3 regions of the Streptomyces sp. CNX435 genome follow, and region 2 is predicted to be linked to each of the others. Evidence: riboswitches for the same ligand, from Rfam matches in the RefSeq annotation. Region 2 holds a riboswitch; each other region holds the start of a gene.
The links. Region 2 has a riboswitch for cyclic di-AMP ahead of T328_RS04390 (aggregation-promoting factor C-terminal-like domain-containing protein). Riboswitches for the same ligand answer to the same signal wherever they lie in the genome.
Positions count from the first base shown of each region.

Region 1: linked by a shared signal. The riboswitch ahead of T328_RS17945 (M23 family metallopeptidase) and the one ahead of T328_RS04390 (aggregation-promoting factor C-terminal-like domain-containing protein) in region 2 are both predicted to bind cyclic di-AMP.
Region 3: linked by a shared signal. The riboswitch ahead of T328_RS20230 (transglycosylase family protein) and the one ahead of T328_RS04390 (aggregation-promoting factor C-terminal-like domain-containing protein) in region 2 are both predicted to bind cyclic di-AMP.

Region 1 covers NZ_JCANTA010000010.1:6,136-10,381, reverse strand. Annotated here, with positions in the region: gene T328_RS17955 (cytochrome P450 family protein) at 188-1,384, shown strand; gene T328_RS17950 (cytochrome P450 family protein) at 1,381-2,664, shown strand; cyclic di-AMP (ydaO/yuaA leader) riboswitch at 3,009-3,151, shown strand; gene T328_RS17945 (M23 family metallopeptidase) at 3,163-4,246, shown strand, end outside.
Region 2 covers NZ_JCANTA010000002.1:231,735-235,980, forward strand. Annotated here, with positions in the region: gene T328_RS04380 (SDR family NAD(P)-dependent oxidoreductase) at 100-882, shown strand; gene T328_RS04385 (FadR/GntR family transcriptional regulator) at 973-1,785, shown strand; gene T328_RS04390 (aggregation-promoting factor C-terminal-like domain-containing protein) at 1,870-2,763, opposite strand; cyclic di-AMP (ydaO/yuaA leader) riboswitch at 2,770-2,943, opposite strand; gene T328_RS04395 (hypothetical protein) at 3,047-3,619, opposite strand; gene T328_RS04400 (DUF397 domain-containing protein) at 4,009-4,246, opposite strand, start outside.
Region 3 covers NZ_JCANTA010000012.1:326-4,571, forward strand. Annotated here, with positions in the region: gene T328_RS20230 (transglycosylase family protein) at 128-1,336, opposite strand; cyclic di-AMP (ydaO/yuaA leader) riboswitch at 1,340-1,532, opposite strand; gene T328_RS20235 (dipeptidase) at 1,773-2,981, opposite strand; gene purE (5-(carboxyamino)imidazole ribonucleotide mutase) at 3,134-3,661, opposite strand; gene T328_RS20245 (5-(carboxyamino)imidazole ribonucleotide synthase) at 3,669-4,246, opposite strand, start outside.

The DNA.
Region 1 (4,246 bases), on a different contig from region 2:
TCCCGAGCCCGCGCAGACTCCCGGGGCCGCCCGCGCTCCCGGGCCCGCCCACGCCCCCGGGCCCGCCGACGACCCGGCGCCCGTCGACGCTTCCGCCGCCCCCCCGCGGGCCTGCCCGGCGCATGCCGGTGCCGTACCCCTCGGCGGCCCCCGCTTCCACACCGACCCGCGCGACCTCTACCGCGAGATGCGCCGCGACCACGGCCCCGTCGTCCCCGTCGAGCTGCCCGGCGACATCCCCGCCTGGCTCGTCATCGGCTACCAGGAGCTGCACCAGGTCACCTCCGACCCCGACCTGTTCCCGCGGGACCGCGGGCTGTGGAACCAGTGGGAGAAGATCCCGCCCGACTGGCCGCTGCTGCCGATGGTCGGCCAGGTCATGCCGTCCATCCACTTCACCGCGTCCGCCGCCGACCACCGCCGGCACGCCGTCATGGTCGGCGCCGCGCTGGAGAGCGTCGACCCCTTCGACCTGCGCCGGCACTGCGAGCAGCTCGCCGACCGGCTCATCGACTCGTTCTGCTCCCGCGGCAGCGCCGAACTCGTCGGCGACTACGCCGTGCCGCTGCCCGTGCTCGTACTCGCCCGGCTCATCGGCTTCCCCGACGCCGAGGGGCGGCAGCTGGCGCAGGTGCTCAACGAGCTGGCGGACGGCGGGCCCGGGGCGCTCAAGGCGTACGAGACGTTCATCGGGCACATGACCCGGCTGGTCGCCGACAAGCGGCTCGTGCCCGGCCAGGACGTCGCCTCGCGGATGCTGGCCGACCCCATGCACTTCACCGACGAAGAGGTCATGCTCGACCTCAAGGACACCACCGCCGCCGGTTTCCTGCCCACCGCCGACTGGATCGGCAACTCCATCCGGCTCATGCTCACCGACGACCGCTTCGCCGCCGCCCTCGGCGGCGGGCGGCACAGCGTCGGGCAGGCGATGAACGAGGTGCTGTGGGAGGACACCCCGACGCAGATCCTCGTCGGCCGCTGGGCCGCCCGCGACACCCAGCTCGGCGGGTGCCCCGTCGGCGCCGGCGACCTGCTGCTCCTCGGCCTCGCCGCCGCCAACGGCGACCCGCAGATCCGGCAGGCCCTCGCGGGGGACGGCGGGTACGCGAGCGGGTACGGCGGCGGGGGCGCACCGGCGCCGGCGGGCAACAGCGCCCACTTCGCCTTCAGCTACGGCGACTTCCGCTGCCCCTTCCCGGCCCAGGAGATCGCTGAGATCATCGCCCGTACGGGCATCGAGGTGCTCCTCGACCGGCTGCCCGACCTGGACCTGTCCGTGCCGGCCCGGACGCTGGTGCGGCGGCCGTCCGCGTTCCTGCGCGGGATGACCGCGCTGCCGGTCACCTTCACCCCCGTACGCGCCGCAGGAGGTCACCCGTGAACTGCCCGCACGCCGCCGGCGCCGCCGGCTCCGGCGCCGCCCCGGCCGGCCCCGGCGGGGGCCTCCCCGAGCCGCTGGCCATCGACCCCCTCGTACGCGACCTCGCGGGCGAGACCGCGCAACTGTGCGCCGCCGCCCCGCTCACCCGGATCGAGCTGCTGGGCGCGCCCGCGTGGACCGTCACGCGGCACGCGGAGGCGCGGCAACTGCTCACCGACGCCCGGCTGGTCAAGGACATCGGCGCCTGGCGGCTGTGGCAGACGGGCGAGGTCACGTCGGAGTGGCCGCTGATCGGGATGGTCAACCCGGGCCGGTCGATGTTCACGGTCGACGGCGCCGAGCACCGGCGGCTGCGCGCCAAGACGGCGCAGGCCATCACGCCGCGGCGGCTCGACGCGCTGCGGCCGGTGGTCGAGCGGGTGACGGCCGAGCTGCTGGACGCGCTGGAGGCCGCGGCGGCCGGGGGCGACGGGGTGGTCGACCTCAAGGAGGTCTTCGCGCAGCCGCTGCCGATGCGGGTGGTGTGCGCGCTGATGGGCGTCGCCGAGTCGGAGATACCGCGGCAGATGCGGCTGTGGAAGGCGTTCTTCTCCATGCTCACCCCGCAGGACGAGCGGCTGGCGGTGATGGCGGAGCTGGACCGCGTGTTCACGGACATGGTGCGACAGAAGACCGCCGACCCCGGCGACGACCTCACGAGCGCGCTGATCCTCGCCGACGAGGGCGGCGAGCCGCTGACCGAGGAAGAGGTCGTCGGCAACCTGAAGTCGATGATCGCGGCCGGGCACGAGACCACGATCACGCTCCTGCTCACCACCGTGCGCGCGCTGCTGGCGCACCCCGGGCAGCTCGGCATGGTCCGGGCGGGCAAGGTGGCGTGGGAGACGGCGATCGAGGAGGCGCTGCGCTACGACCCGCCGGTGACCCACCTGCTGATGCGGTTCGCGACGGAGGACATCGAGATCGCCGGCACGGTGATCGAGAAGGGCGAGGGCGTCGTCATCTCGTACCGCGCGATCGGGCGGGACGCCCGGCAGCACGGGCCGGACGCGGACGTCTTCGACGTGGCGCGGCCGACGCCGATCCGGCACATGACGTTCGGGCACGGGCCGCACATCTGCCCGGGCGCGGCGCTGTCGCGGCTGGAGGCGGCGGTGGCGCTGCCGGCGCTCTTCGCGCGCTTCCCGGGGCTGCGGGCGGCGGTGCCGGTGGAGGAGATCCGGAACCTGCCGGTGCTGACGCAGAACGACCTGGAGTCCTTCCCGGTACGGCTCGCCTGACGCCGGTGGGCGCCGTGTGCGCGCGACGGGGGGTGCGGGGGCGCGCAGATCGCCCTCTCCCGTTCCCGTTCCCGCACACTCTCCGTAATGGAATAGCGCCCCTCCGCATAACAACTGATGCACGATCAGCTAACGACCGGACCTCACCCCGCGTAGCCGGTGCGTCAACTTGTCCGTTTCCACAGGTACATGCCCGTATCGTCCGCAGCAAAGCACAACTGAATAACGGGAACGACTTGGAATCGAACGCCGTCGTCCGCTAGCGTTCGGTGACGCAGCGCGGTCGTCACTGCCGCCGCAAGAGGCGGCTCCGTGCGCCGTCGCCGAATCCCGCACGCGTCACAACTGCAGCAACGGCAACACCTAGGGAACCGGGGAACCACCACCTTGGGGTGAATCGGGCCAACCTCCGCCAGGAGGCGGCCTGTAGGAGACCTTCCTGCTCCGAACCCGTCAGCTAACCCGGTAGGCGAGAAGGAAGGAAAGGAGTACGCCTTCGTGGCGTCCTACAGGTCTGGGCCTGGCTACGGCCATGGCTATGACGATTACGGCTACGACGGCTATGCGTCCGGTGGCAACGCCCCCGAGGGGTACGCGCCCACCGGCTACGCCGCCGAAGAGCCGGTCGGCTATGCCGAAGAGCCGGTCGACGAAGTCTTCCCCGAGGACGACCTTCCCTCCCGCGGCCGTCGGCGTCTCGCCAAGCAGCGCGGCGGCAGCATGGCGCGCAGCGGCGCCGTACTCGGCGTCGGCGTCTTCGCCGCCGTCGGTGCGGGCAGCATGGCCACGGCGCAGGAGAAGCCGCCGGTCGCGATATCCATGCCCGACCAGGTCGACGCCGTCACGAGCGGGATAAGCGCTCAACTCCCGGACGCCGAGAGCCTGCCGGGCGTGGGCGAGCTGGTGCCCACCGAGGAAGAGCCCGCCGCCGACGACACGGTCGTCACCACGGCACCCCTCACCCAGGTCAGCTACGCCGCCGACACCGGCTCGGACACCGCCACCCCGACCGCCGACTCCGGCGAGGCCCTGCGGGCGCGCATCCTGGAGCAGGCCGACCAGCAGCAGGCGGAGGCCGACGCCACGGCCCGCGCCGCCGCCGAGGCCGAGGCCGCCGAGCAGGCGGCCGAAGAGGCCGCCGAGGCGAAGGCGGCGGAAGAGGAGCGCCAGCGCCGCCTGGAGGAGGAGCGCCGCCGCAAGGCCGAGGAGGAGGCCCGCCGCAAGGCGGAGGCCGAGCGCCTCGCCAAGCTCGCCGCCAGCTACGTCGCCCCGCTCAGCGGTTACACGCTCACCTCGACGTTCGGCGAGTCCGGCGACATGTGGGCCGCGGGCCACACCGGGCAGGACTTCGCCGCCTCCACCGGCACCCCGGTCAAGGCCGTGCACGGCGGCACGATCACCGAGGCCGGCTGGGCCGGCTCGTACGGCTACCGCATCGTCCTCACGCTCGACGACGGCACCGAGATCTGGTACTGCCATCTGTCCTCCATCATCCAGTCCTCCGGCGAGGTCACGACCGCCGACGTCATCGGGCGCGTAGGCGCCACCGGCAACGTCACCGGCCCGCACCTGCACCTGGAGG
Region 2 (4,246 bases):
CGTCCTCCGCCCCTCTTGCTGATGACATAATTTACGAATTAACGTGCGGGCAACGTAGAAGCCCTCTGGCAGATCCGTCAATACCCGGAGCGTGACCTCGTGACAGCAGCCGGACCCACGCAACTCGGCCGCTTTGCCGGCCGCACCGCCGTCGTCACCGGAGCCGCCGCCGGCATCGGCGCGGCCGTCGCCCGGCGGCTCGCCGCCGAGGGCGCCGCCGTCGTCGTCGCCGACATCGACGGCGACCGGGCCGACGCCACGGCCGCCGAGATCACCGCCGCGGGCGGCACGGCCGCCGCCGTCACCGTGGACGTGGCCGGGGAGGAGGGCTGGGCCCGGATCGTGGCCGCGGCCGGCGCCTTCGGCCCCGTCGGCGTCCTCGTCTCCAACGCCGTCGCCGTCGACGTCGCGCCCGCGCACGAGACGTCGCCCGCGTCCTGGCGGCGCCAGGTCGACGTCGGCCTGACGGCCGCGTTCCTCGGCTTCCGCGCCTGCCTGCCCGGCCTGCGCGCGCAGCGGGGCGCCGCCGGCGCCGCGGTGCTGGTCTCGTCGGTGCACGCCAGGCACGGCATCCCGGGCCATCCCGCGTACGCCGCCGCCAAGGGCGGGCTGCTCTCGCTCGGCGGCCAACTCGCCGTCGAGTACGGCCCGTCGGTACGGGTGAACACCGTGCTGCCCGGTCCGGTGCTGACCCGGCTGTGGGACCGGGTCTCCGCGGAGGACCGCAGGGCCAGCGCGGCGCAGACCGCCGCCGGCCGGCTGGGCGCGCCGGAGGAGGTGGCCGCCGCCGTCGCCTTCCTCGCCTCGCCCGAGGCGTCCTACGTCACCGGCGCCAGCCTGGTCGTGGACGGCGGCTGGAGCGTCGTAAAGTCATCGGCCTGAGCGGGGCGGGCGGATCCCGGCGGAGCCGGGAGTGGCCGCCGGGCCCGGGGGAGCACGGGGAACAGGGGCACAGGGAAGGAGCAAGCGGCCATGTCGGGTTACGCCCGCCGCGGGGTGCACGGGCAGACGGTGGAGGCCCTCGCCCACCGCGTCCTCAGCGGTGAGATAGCCGAGGGCGCCACCCTCGACCTCGCCGCCATGCAGGCCGAGCTGGGCGTCAGCCTCACCGCGCTGCGCGAGTCGCTGAAGGTACTGGCCGCCAAGGGCATGGTCGACGCCCGGCAGAAGCGCGGCACGTTCATCCGGCCGCGCTCCGACTGGAACCTCCTCGACGCCGACGTGCTGCGCTGGCGCTTCGAGACCGCGGAGCGGCGGCAGGGCGACGGCGCCGCCGTGCGGGCGGCCTCCCCGCTGCTGCGGGACCTGGACGAGGTGCGCGGCATCGTCGAGCCGGCGGCGGTGCGGCTGGCGGCGGTGCGGCGTACCGCCGCGGACCTGGCGGCGCTGGACGCGGCGCTCGCGGCCATGGCCGAGGGGCGCGACGGGACGACTGCCTCTGCCGCGGCCGTCGCGGCGGACCTCGCGTTCCACCGCGCCCTGCTGGCCGCCTCGCACAACGAGCTGCTGGAGCGCATGGACCTGGTCATCGCCACCGGCCTGGCCGCCCGCGACCGGCTGGTGCACGGCCCCGGGCACCGCCCTCGGGATCCGGTGCCGAGCCACCGCGCGGTGCTCGACGCGGTACGGGCCCAGGACCCGAACGCGGCCGAGGCGGCGATGCGCAGGCTGCTCGCACAGGCGGCGCACGACCTGGCCGAGCTGAGCGCGGCACCGGGCCCGGAGCCCACCCCGGCGCCCGCGGCGGCGGACGAACAGGGGACCGAACAGGGGGCCGGGGCGTAGCCGGCGCACGAGCGCGCCCCGCCGCGCGGACGCATCCGCACGACGGGGCGGCGAAGAACTCCCGCGGGCCCACGGCCCCGGGGGTCAGTACCAGTTGTTGGCCTGCCAGAACTCCCAGGCGGCGCACGGGCTGCCGTAGCGCTCGTTCATGTAGTCCAGGCCCCACTCCAGCTGGGTGACCGGGTTGGTCCGCCAGTCGGAGCCGGCCGACGCCATCTTGTCGCCCGGCAGGGCCTGCATGAGGCCGTACGCACCGGAGCTGGGGTTGGTCGCGGTGTGGTCCCAGCCGCTCTCCCGCTCCACGATGTTGCTGAAGCAGGTGAACTGGTCCGCGGGCACGATCTCCCGGGCCGCGGCCTGGATGCCCGACTCGGTGGTCGGGACGCTCGCCTGCGACGCCTCCGTGGCACCGCCGGAGCCGCCGGAACTCCCGGAGGACGACGCGCCGTTCGGGTCGATCGACTTGTCGACCTTGCCGCCCTCGGTGTCGATGCGCAGCTCGGTGCCGACCTTCAACGCGGCCGGGTTGTCGCCGATGGCCTTCTCGTTGTCGACGTACACGCGCTGCCAGCCGCCGGGCACGTCGTACTTCGCGGCGATCTTGGACAGCGTCTCGCCGGCACCGACGGTGTGCTGGACGTAGCGCTGCTGCTTCTCGCTCTCGGCGGCGGTCTGGTCGGCCTCGGCGGGCTTGCTCTCGGCCTTCCCGTCGAGGTCCAGCTCCTGGCCCGGGAGGATCAGGTGCGGGTTGTCGCCGACGGCAGCCTTGTTGGCCTCGTACAGCCGCTGCCAGTCGGCCCCGAATCCGTTGTCCTCGGCGATCTCCGAGAGGGTGTCGCCCTTTTCGACCGTATAGGCGTGCGCGGCGGTCGCCGCGACTCCGCCGGCGACGGGGAGGGCTATGCCCACTCCCGCGGCGGCGGCATAGCGGCGGGTGGAGCGCGACTTGGGCGCGCGCCGGGTGCCGGTTCCGGCCATGGTGGCTCGCTCTTTCTCCGACGCCTGCGAAGTGAGCTGTCGGGTTCGGGCTGGAGTTGCCCGGCCGCGTCGTGCGGTGCGGCTTCACCCCGAGTCGGGGAGTCCGGTGCGGTTGCCACCGGGCCTCCGGCCGACGGAGAAATGGTTCCCCCGCTCCTGCCCGAACGGCTGTGGGGACGACGGTTCCGGGCTCCGACGGGCAGGATTCGGCGTACCGGAGCACGGTGCTCGCGTCTGCGAACCTCTCGGACACTAGGAGATCGAACGGCAGATCACAAGAGGATCACGAGGATCCACGCGGACTCTGACGCTCCGTGGCTACGCGTGCACGTGTAGGGCGGTTGGTGCGCTTGTGGCGTTGGACACCTCCGCCGCGGCGCAGCGCCTCCAGCAGCGGCGGCCCCGCCGGTACGACGAGACCGTGCACCCCGCGGTCCGCGGCGCCGGACAGCGCGGCCCGCCAGGCGTCCGGCCCGGCCGGCGCCGCCACCGGGGTCCAGGGCCCGGCGCCCGGCTCCTCGTACCCGGGCCCGGCGGGCGCCAGCCGGCGGAAGGCGGGCACCGTCGGGGCGACGGCGACGAGTTCCGCGCACCGCCGGGAGTCGGCGGCGAGCGCGAGCCGGCGCTCGCTCAGCAGCACGACGGTGGCCAGCGCCCGGGCCAGCCACGCGGCCTGCGGAACACTGTCGGGCAGGGCGACGACGAGCTTCGCCCGGTTCGTGGCGCCGGCCAGGGCGGCGGCGAGCGCCAGCACGTCGTGCGCCGGGTCCGGACCGCCGTCCAGCCACAGCGCGTCGGCGCCCGCGGAGTCGTACGCCGCGCACTCCGCCAGCCAGACGCCGGGCTCCTCCGGCATCTTGGGGAGCAGTACCCCGACGTGGACCGCCCGTCTAGCGCCGGCAGCGCCGCCGGACGGGGGTGGAGATGCGCTCATCGTGGGCCTCCCCGAGTGGCTGATGAGGGCCATCGGGGGCATACCGTACGCCGTTACGTCGCGTAAGGCAGCGGTTCGTGCACCCACAGTTCATGATTTCTGGAATTCCACGAGCGCCCGTACCCCCCGCAGACGCCGAGGGAGGGGACGCCCCCCGGGCGTCCCCTCCCTCTCTGTGCTCCCGGCCGGCGGCCCGCGTCAACCGACGCGGGCCACACCCCCGTTCGCCGGGTCGTGCTCGCCGTCCAGCGGGACCGGCGAGTGGACCCTGCGGCGCCGCCGCACGTGCGCGGCGGCGGCGCCGGGCTCGGTCATTCCGGGCTGCGGGAGAGCAGGAAGTCGGCTTCGCCGGCCTTCGCGCCCTCGATGAAGGCGTCCATCTCGCCGGGGGTGTAGATCAGGGCGGGGCCGTCGGGGTCGGCCGAGTGCCGTACCGCTATCCGGCCGTCCCGCAGCCTCATGGTCTCGACGCAGTTGCCGCCGTTGCCGCCGCTCCACGGCTTGCGCCAGCCCTCGGCGCCGAGGTCCGCGGCCGGCATACCGTTGTAA
Region 3 (4,246 bases), on a different contig from region 2:
GGCGGCGTAGCCCCGGCGATCGGCGCGCGCCCCCGCTGGCGCGCGCCCGGGCCCGTCCCGTCCCGTACACGGCGAGGCCCCCCGTTCCGCCGGAAACGGGGGGCTGCGCCGTGCCTACGGGGGACCCTCAGACGGTGACGCCGTTGTCGCGCAGGTACGCGACGGGGTCGACATCCGAACCGTAGTCCGGGCTGGTGCGCACCTCGAAGTGCAGGTGCGGCCCGGTGGAGTTGCCGGTGGAGCCGGACAGGCCGATCTGCTCGCCGGCGCCCACGGACTGGCCCACGCTCACCGAGGTGGACGACAGGTGGGCGTACTGGCTGTAGTGGCCGTCGTCGTGCTCGATCACGACGGCGATGCCGTACGCGCTGCCGTCGGCGCCGTTGCCGGCCTTGACGACGGTGCCGGAGCTGACGGCCTTGATCGGGGTGCCGGAGCCGGCGGAGAAGTCGACACCGGTGTGGTAACCGCTGGACCACGAGCCGCCGGCGGCCCGGTACGGGGTGGACACGGGGGCGTCGACCGGAGCGGAGAAACCGCTCGCCGAAGCGTCCGCGGCGGGCTGCTCCTGCTGCGGCTCCGCGGCCGGCTTCTCCTCCTGTGCGGAGGGCTGGGCCGGAGCGGACTCCGGCTCCTCCAGGGTGACCTCTTCGCCGCCGTCGAAGACGTACTCCTGGCCGGGGAAGATCAGGTCCGGGTCGTCGCCGATGACGTCCTTGTTGGTCTCGTAGATCGACTGCCAACCGCCCTCGATGCCGTGCTTGATAGCAATGTCCCACAGGGTGTCCCCGGAGACGACGGTGTAGGTGCCGGCCTTCTCGTACTTCTTCTCCGGCGCCGGGTCCTGCTGCGGGGCCTGCTCCTGCTGGGCGGGCTGCGCCGACTCGGGCTGCGCCGCGGGCTCGCTCTCCGGCTGAGCCGCCTCGCCACCGCCGGTGGAGAGGTCGGGGGCGGGGCCGCCCTGGGTGAGCCCGGCCTGCACGGAGCAGACCGGCCAGGCGCCGGGGCCCTGGGACGCGAGCACCTTCTCGGCGATCTCGATCTGCTGCTCCTTGGTGGCCAGGTCGGCGCGCGGCGCGTACTGCAGGCCGCCGTAGCCCTCCCAGGTGCTCTGCACGAACTGCAGGCCGCCGTAGAAGCCGTTACCGGTGTTGATGCTCCAGTCGCCGGTGCTCTCGCACTGGGCGACTCGGTCCCAGGTGTCGACGGAGGCGGCCTGGGCGTGGCCGCCGGCGATGAGGGGGATGGCGACGCCGGCGCTGCCGGCGGTGATGACGAGGGCCCTGCTGCCCCGGGCTATCCGGCCCAGGCGACGGTGACGTCCGCGTGCGGACATGGACATGCTCCTCTCCGACGCCTGCGAGGTGAGCTGTCGGGTTCGAGCTGGAGATGCCCGGCCATGCGGAGCATGGCTTCACCCCAAGCCGTCCCGCGCTTGCGCGCAGTCCGGCACTTACCTGGGTCCCCCGCTCCTGCCGTGAAAACTGAAGTGCCTGCCCGTCCCCGCCGACAGGATTCGGCGTTACGGCGACGAGGTGCCCGCATCGGTGGCGCGAGCACGGCGAGCACCGTAAACACACAGCCGAAACCAGAACAAGCTGTAAACCGCCGTCAAGGCCGTTTCCCACGTCACATGGGAATCAGCCCGACAATCGCCACATCCCGCGCCGCTCCTCAATCCCCCCTCGCGGGTGGAGACTTATCGATTCCAGAGGAGTCGGACACATTGCCCCATGACATGAGAATTCCGTGAGTGACTTATGTCACTCTGCTCAACCCCGGGCGTCCGCGGGACCGTCGAGCTGTTCGATGGTCGCGATCGACGGACCGCGCCGCGCGGCCACCTCGCGGGCGGCCGACTCGGCGTCGCGCAGCACCCGCAGCGCGTTCCGCCACAGCAGCCTGGCCAGGTCTTCTTCCGACCAACGGCGGTGCAGCAGCTCGGCGACGAGGTGCGGATAACCGGCCACGTCGGCGAGGTCGGCGGGGGTGAACGGGGTGCCGTCGAAGTCGCCGCCGATACCGATATGGTCGATTCCTGCCGCTTCGCGCATATGGTCCAGATGGTCCGCCACGGTGGCGGCCGTCGCCCGCGGTCGCGGGTTCGCCTCCTCGAACGCACGGCGTACGCGGTCCGCTTCGTCGCCCGCGTCGAACGGGTCCAGACCGCGGGCGCGCATGTGCTCGTCGATTTCCGCGGTCCACGCCACGGCGGCCGGCAGGACGAACTTCGGCACGAACGTGGCCATCGCCACACCGCCGTTGGCGGGGAGCATTTCCAGCACATCGTCAGGAATGTTGCGCGGATGGTCACATAGGGCGAGAGCGGACGAATGGGAGAAAACGACCGGCGCCTCGGTGACGCGCAGCGCGTCGCGCATGGTGGCCGGCGCCACATGGGACAGGTCGACGAGCATGCCGACCCGGTTCATCTCCCGCACCACCTCCTCGCCGAAGGCGGTGAGCCCGCCGTGCCGCGGCTCGTCGGTGGCGGAGTCGGCCCAGTCGGTGTTGTCGTTGTGCGTGAGCGTCATGTAGCGCACGCCGAGGCGGTGCAGGGCGCGGAGGGTGGCGAGCGAGTTGGCGATGGAATGCCCGCCCTCGGCCCCCATCAGCGAGGCGATCCGGCCGGCGGCCCGAGCGGCCTCCACCTCGTCCGCGGTCGTGGCCAGCCGCAGGTCCCCGGGATAGCGGTCGACGAGCTGCCGCACCACGTCGATCTGCTCCAGACACGCGCTCACGGCGGCGTCCCCCGCCAGCTCGGTGGGCACGTACACGGACCAGAACTGCGCCCCCACCCCGCCGGCCCGCAGCCGCGGGATGTCGGTGTGCAGCCGCGCGCTCTGGTCGACGGCGATGTCGCGCTTGTCGATGTCGTACGCCACCTGCTCGCGCAGGGCCCAGGGGAGGTCGTTGTGCCCGTCGACGACGGGGTGTGCACGCAGCACGTCGCGCGCACGCGCGATCAGTTCGCCGGTCATGGGTGGTCCTCCCTGCGCGGATAGCGTGGCCAAGGCCACGCTATCCGCGCAGGGAGTCCCCGCGAACGACCGGGTCCGGGTGCGCGGCGAGCCGCCGCTGGAACTCCCGGTGGCGGAACTGGTACGCACTACGGAACGAGGGCATCCGCCGGCTACGGCGCCGTCTCCTCCGCCCGCTTGCGCAGCCGGCGGCCCTTCTCCCGGGCGAGGCCGTTCAGCTCCTCCTGGAACGCCGCCATCCGGGCGCGCAGCTCCTCGTCGTGGGTGCCCAGGATGCGGGCCGCCAGCAGGCCCGCGTTGCGGGCGCCGGCCACGGAGACCGTGGCGACCGGGACGCCCGCGGGCATCTGCACGATGGACAGCAGGGAGTCCATGCCGTCGAGGTGCTTCAGCGGGACCGGGACGCCGATCACCGGGAGGGGGGTGACGGAGGCCAGCATGCCCGGGAGGTGGGCAGCGCCGCCGGCGCCGGCGATGAGGGTGCGCAGGCCGCGGGCGGCGGCCTGTTCGCCGTAGGCGATCATCTCGCGCGGCATCCGGTGCGCGGAGAGGACGTCGACCTCGTACGAGATCTCGAACTCGGCGAGGGCCTGCGCCGCCGCCTCCATCACCGGCCAGTCGGAGTCGGAGCCCATGACGATGCCGACCAGCGGGCCGCTTTCCACGCCCCCTGTACTCATACGATGCTCATTCCGTGATCGTCCCCCGCAGGTAGTCGGCGGCGTGGCGGGCGCGCTCCCGCACCTCGTCCAGGTCGTCGCCGTAGGTGTTGACGTGGCCGACCTTGCGGCCGGGCTTCACGTCCTTGCCGTACATGTGGATCTTCAGCCCCGGGTCCCGGGCCATGCAGTGCAGGTACGCCGGGTACATGTCGGGGTAGTCGCCGCCGAGGACGTTCGCCATCACCGTCCACGGCGCGCGCGGGCGCGGGTCGCCGAGCGGCAGGTCGAGCACGGCGCGCACGTGGTTGGCGAACTGCGAGGTGACGGCGCCGTCCTGGGTCCAGTGGCCGGAGTTGTGCGGGCGCATGGCCAGCTCGTTGACGAGGATCCGGGGCTCGCCCGCGGCGTCGGCCGCCTCGAACAGCTCCACCGCGAGGTGGCCCACGACGTCCAGCTCCATCGCGATCTTCAGCGCGAGCTGCTGCGTACGCACCGCGACCTCGGGCGGCAGCCCGGGCGCGGGCGCGATGACGGTGTCGCAGACGCCGCCGACCTGGATCGACTCCACCACCGGGTACGCCACGGCCTGCCCGCTGGGCGAGC